One region of the Exiguobacterium sp. SH5S4 genome, then DNA from elsewhere that is predicted to be linked to it. Evidence: a T-box and tRNA genes for the amino acid it is inferred to sense, from the RefSeq annotation. Region 1 holds a T-box; the other holds one or more tRNA genes.

What was found. The T-box of region 1 lies ahead of argS (arginine--tRNA ligase). A T-box ahead of a tRNA ligase gene usually reads a tRNA of that ligase, here a tRNA-Arg.
Region 2: it encodes a tRNA-Arg, which carries the amino acid that the T-box ahead of argS (arginine--tRNA ligase) is inferred to sense. The anticodon was not compared.

The regions. Positions count from the first base shown of each region.
Region 1 is NZ_SJUQ01000021.1:18,379-21,482, forward strand. Features, by position in the region: gene EVJ32_RS11715 (GGDEF domain-containing protein) at 1-689, opposite strand, end outside; T-box leader at 846-1,057, shown strand; gene argS (arginine--tRNA ligase) at 1,111-2,793, shown strand; gene EVJ32_RS11725 (metallophosphoesterase family protein) at 2,834-3,104, opposite strand, start outside.
Region 2 is NZ_SJUQ01000001.1:59,770-62,873, reverse strand. Features, by position in the region: gene EVJ32_RS00310 (RNA polymerase factor sigma-54) at 1-910, opposite strand, end outside; tRNA gene EVJ32_RS00305 (tRNA-Arg) at 1,035-1,107, shown strand; gene EVJ32_RS00300 (3'-5' exonuclease) at 1,237-3,104, shown strand, end outside.

The DNA.
Region 1 (3,104 bases):
TGGCGCCCTTTTTGGATCATCAACCGCTTAATAAAGAACGTGAGGGCGGCCGCGATGCTACTGACGACGAGCAAGTTCGTCTCACGGAAGAACGACGCGGCAAGGATGAAGACGAAACTGACGATGTACGTGTAAAAAGCGATATTCAGAAAATCACGGACCGGGATATCGACGCGGAACCACCAGCCGACTTGATACTTTTGAACGACCGTGTTCAAAATGATGGCGCTGATCAGACCGATGAGCGGAACGAACGAATCCTGCGAATAGAAGCCAAGACCGGTCTCACCGCCGAGTGCCAAGTAAACACTTGCCGGGATGGCGATTTCTAAAAATGACGTGATCGCGTTCCAAGGATAAGTGAACCGGAAGCGGCGGAGCGCGACGCGCGGTTTTAAGTTGGCGAACTGAAAGACGAGGAGTCCGATTTGGTTGACGAGGAGCGCCGTCTCAAAATCAAAGAATAAAAAGATGATGAGGACGATGCTTTCTGAAAACGTGAAATAGACGCCTTTCCGTTCAATCGAGTCCATTTGGAAAATGATGACGAGCAGCGCAATCAAGATGAACGGAAGCGGCTCGATCGCCGGAACATCAAGGACACCGGTTGTAAACAAGGTGATGGTCAGTAAAACGATCAAACTCCAAATGCTCCAACCGAGGACGGACATTTTGCGAAAATGATTCATAGTTCCCTCCTGTGTGGGAAAAGTCTTCTCATATGTATGGTAGGAGATTCGGCACGGTTGCGCCCAAGTCCTGCCTATTCATCATAATGGCTGAATTCTAGCATTGAGTCTACATCAAATATCCTCTATAATGAAGTTGCTTTTCAACCACATAGACGAAAGTCGATGAAAAAGAGAGTAACGATCGTTTAGTCAACAAAGCGACCTAGGGATTGGTGAGAGCCTAGGCTGACAAACATCGCGAAACGCACTTTTGAGATGCTATCCGAAGCGAGTAGGCGTAGCCGGGGGGCCCCCGTTATCACCGTTAAAGTGGTCTGTGTAAAACAGGCAAGAAGAGTGGTACCGCGGGCCAACCCGTCTCTTTGCATCTGTGCAAAGGGCGTTTTTTTTATGACTAGATTTGAAGGAGGAAATTTACATGAGTTATGAACGCAAGTATGCGGAGGCTCTGTCACGTGTCATCGGTGACGAACTCACGCTCGACCAGATTGAGGCATTGATTGAAAAACCAAAACATGAGGCGCACGGGGATCTCGCGTTCCCATGCTTCCAACTCGCCAAGGCGTACCGGAAAGCGCCGGTCATGATTGCGACTGACATCGCTGGTGAATTGAACGACGAACTGTTCACAAAAGTTGAAGCGGCCGGTCCATATGTGAACGTCTTCTTGAGCCGTGACGTCGTCTCGCAGGAAATCATTAACACGGTTCTCGACGAGCAAGCGGATTACGCGACGCATGCGACACGCAACGAGACGATTGTCACGGACTTCTCGTCACCGAACATCGCCAAACCGTTCTCGATGGGACACTTGCGCTCGACGGTCATCGGTAACGCCATCAACCAGATCGCTCGCAAAAACGGCTATAACGTCGTCGGTGTCAACCACCTCGGCGACTGGGGTACACAATTCGGGAAACTCATGGTCGCTTATAAGAAGTGGGGCGATGAGGAAGCGGTCCGGGCAAATCCGATTGCTGAGCTCTTAAAGCTATACGTTCACTTCCATGAAGAAGTGAAAACTCAGCCTGAGCTTGAAGACGAGGGCCGTGCTTGGTTCAAAAAGCTCGAGGACGGTAACGTTGAAGCGACCGAACTGTGGACGTGGTTCCGTGACGAGTCGCTCAAAGAGTTCCAAAAAGTATACGATCTCCTCGGTGTCGAGTTTGACAGCTTACACGGTGAAGCGTTCTACAACGACAAGATGGACCGAATCGTCGCCATGCTCGAAGAGAAGAACCTGCTCGTCGAGAGTGAAGGGGCGATGGTCGTCTCGCTTGAAGACGAGAACTTGCCACCTTGCCTGATCACAAAGAAAGACGGCGCGACGCTTTACGCGACACGCGACTTGGCTGCGGCCGTCTATCGTCATGAGACGTACAACTTCGTCCAAGCGAACTACGTCGTCGGTGGTGAGCAGGCACTCCACTTCAAACAGTTGTTCTCGGTACTCCGCAAGCTCGGTTACGACTTCGTCGACGGCATGCACCACGTGCCGTTCGGCTTGATCTTGCAAGAAGGGAAGAAGATGTCGACACGTAAAGGCCGCATCGTCCTGCTTGAAGAAGTATTGAAAGAAGCGATCGAGAAAGCGCAAGCGAACATCGAACAGAAGAACCCTGAGCTTCCAAACGCAGAGAACGTGGCTCGCATGGTCGGAGTCGGCGCCGTCATCTTCCACGATTTGAAGAACGAGCGCATCAACAACATCGAGTTCGACCTCGATAGCATGCTCAAGTTCGAAGGGGAGACGGGACCTTACGTGCAGTACACGAACGCACGGGCGAACTCGCTCCTCCGTAAAGGCAACTACGACGGTTCAACGTTCGCAGGTGCGGACGACGACCACACGTGGGGCGTCGTGACGATGCTCAACGCGTTCCCACACGTCATCACGCGTGCCCATGAGCGCCGTGAGCCGTCGATCATCAGCCGTTACGTCCTCGATTTGGCGCAAGCGTTCAACAAGTATTACGGCCACGTCCGTGTGCTTGAAGAAGATGCGGGCAAACAATCGCGTCTCGCGCTCGTCAAAGCCGTGACGATCGTCTTGACGGAAGGACTCCGTTTGATCGGTGTCCAAGCTCCAGAAGAAATGTAAGCACGACAAAAGGGACCTGCGAAAGGTCCCTTTTGTCGTGTCACGCCTTCATCCGCGTGACGGTTCGCGTCTTCGTATCATATAGACACCATTCCCGGTCGAAGATGACGGCGCCGACGTTGATGACGTAGCGCTTCTTCTTCAACTTGAACGGTGTCCCGATTTCCCAGGGAATCGAGCGGCCTTTCCGATAGATGCCCGGAATATGACTATGCCCGATAAAGACGAGCGGGTACTTGCCTTTTTCGACGAGTGGCTCCCAGTCAGCGCTCCACTTGATTTGATGGCCGTGTAAGAACAGCGCCTCATCG
Region 2 (3,104 bases), on a different contig from region 1:
GACGCCACTCCATCACGCCGCAAGCGGTCTTGGCGTACTTGCCTTGAATCGCGCGGCCGACCGTCGACTCATGCTTGCCGATCTCGATGGCGACTTCTTTTCGTGTGAGCGGATGCAGGACGAGCTGGCCGCGGAGCCAGTCCGCCTGGCGTCGCTCGATGACGGCCCACACAGAGCGGAGCGTCTCTGCGCGCATCGCGAGCGTCTCTTGCCACCACTTCGCCTCCCGGTCCGAACCGACGTCCAAGTCAATCATCGGACTGAACCACGTCGTGATGAGTTCCCCGTCTTGAACGACGACCTCGAGTTCGGGCAGAATATGCTCGGTTTCTTCATATAATATCGGTGTCCTCGGGAGCGTGGCGACGATTCGGCTGATTCGCTCGTATTCGTCGGTCGTCATCCCGAGCCTGTCCGCCACATGCTCGACCTTTGCGTCAAGCGCCTCGAACACGTCGAGCACGTGTGGATCGTCATGCTCGATCGCGTGACGGTATTGGCAGTCATGTTCTGAAGCCGCACCGATCCCGGTCGGCTCTAAAAATAACAGTGCGCGCCGGGCCAAATCGACGTCCGCCATCTCAACACCGAATCGCTTCGCGAGGACGGCATCGGTCTCCGGAAGTAGACCGCGATGGTCGAGCGCCATGACGAGTTGTTTTTGAAGCTGCTTTTGGGCCTCGGTCCCGCTTACTTCGTCAATCTGTTCAAATAGCCGTGCTTCAAAACCGCCCGCCGCCTCCGCAATCCATTCGACCGTACCGCCCGTTGTGACGTGCGTGTTTCGTTTAGCCAACCGGACGAGCTGCCACTCGAGCGCGACCCGGTCCGCCTCAAGAACCGGCAGACGCCGGACCATGTCTTGTGTCAGCTGAAGCTTCTGCAGTTGACGCTGTTCTTGCCGTTGCATCGGTCACACCCCTCTCACTTCTAATTGTAACGAATGGTCGCCGAACGCGCTTGCAAAAAAAGACATAACAACAGGATTGCTTTTTCAAAAAAACAATTGTATAATAAATCGTGTCAGAGAACATGCACCCGTAGCTCAGGGGATAGAGCACTGGTTTCCGGTGCCAGGTGTCGGGAGTTCAAATCTCTCCGGGTGTATCTACTTATTAAGACGAAGGCAAATTGCCTTCGTCTTTTTTTGTTTTATTACCAATAAAAATCCATCGTATATCATTAATTACTATATGTAGTATATTTAAAGAAATAAATGTGATTGAGGTGTACATGATGGCTTTATCTGTTCCTGAAACAATTCGTACTTCTGCAACGTCAGGAGAGCGCTTAGTGTTTCGTACGTTAAAGCACTATCTTCCTGATGACTATATTGTCTATTTCGAGCCTAGCATTCTTGGCCGACGACCTGACTTCGTAATCATTGGACCGGACTTAGGGCTATTAGTGCTAGAAGTGAAAGACTACACTCGTAATACATTATTTCAATTAACAAACGATGAATGGATCATCACACCTACAGACGGCAAACAGCAAAAAATAAAAAGTCCTTTCGTTCAAGCACGAGAAAATATGTTTCATATCGTTGATGTTCTTAAACGTGATCAAAATTTGATACAAGCAGAAGGGAAATACACATCATCTTTAAAATTCCCTTACGGTTCTGGGGTAGTGTTCACCAGGCTAAATCAAGATGAATGTATACGTCATGGACTTTATAATGTCATTGACCCTTCATTCTCTTTTACACGTGACGAAATAAATCCTGATGACGATGATTTTTCAGAGACTGTGCTGATCGAAAAAATATTAAATATGTTTACCGTCCCCTATCGACTGCGGACCCCTCTCACCCATGATGATATTGACGCTATTCGATATCACTTGTTCCCCGAAGTAAGAATTAGTGCCGAGTTCAAAAAAACCGCACAATATCAAGACCAGTTGCTACTTTCCCTTCACAATATTCGTGCCATGGATTTACATCAAGAAAACTTGGCGAAACAGTTGGGGGATCAAAATAGGCTAATTCGTGGTGTTGCCGGAAGTGGGAAGACGTTGATTCTGGCGAGTCGTGCTAAGTTACTATCGAGACAACATCCCGACTGGAACATCTTAATCCTTTGTTACAATATTTCACTTGCACGTTTCATTGAACAGATGGTCAATCAAATGATGCTCGAACCGGACGATCTATTCGACTTCGATCCTGAAAAAAGAAGAGATCACCATGTTCAAATACGTAACTTCCACGCATGGCTCAAACATGATTTAAAGTTTTCAGAGCAGTCGTTACCACACGTGATTGAAAAACTTCGAAAAAATGAAACGATTTTGCCAATGTACGACGCAATTTTGATTGATGAAGGTCAGGATTTCGAACCCGAATGGCTAGAGCTCGCGAGTGAGCTTCTTAATCCAGAAACAAAATCACTCCTCCTTGTCGAAGATCGCGCGCAATCCATTTACAAACGTAAACGAAGCTATGCACAAGACACAGGTCTGGATTTCCGAGGACGATCTAAAATATTAAGTATCAATTACCGCAATACGGCCCAAATCGTAAAGTTCGCTTGGGATTTTTACCAATCGCAATCAAAATTAAAAAATAAAGTAGTTTCTAAAGAATTAGACGGTGAAATAATCGCACCTCAGAGCACAAGACGACGTGGAGTAGAGCCTGCCATCGTTAAATGCGATAATTTTTTCATAGAAGCAGATATTGTTGCCCGTCAAATTAAAAAGTTACACGTTGAAAAACAAATCCCTTACTCGGAAATGATAATCTTATATCGAGTTCAGAAACTATCGACCATGTATTATGTGGATGTGCTGAGCAGGGCTTTAAATAAACAACAAATCGGGTATTACTGGATAACTGAAAACAGTGAATCTAAACGAAACTTCTCAAAAGATGATCAACTAGTAAAAATTAGCACGATCGATAGTAGTAAAGGGTTAGATTTTCAAGCCGTGTTCATTGTAAATGTTGACAATATGCCTTTCAAATATGAAAGTGATGTCGAACGAGAAGTGGCATTGCTTTACATCGGAATGACTCGCGCCAAAGAATTTTTATTTTTGTCTTACTCTGGGCAATCCGCTTTTACGCAATACCTCGAGTCTCTCAAAACTGAAGTGAA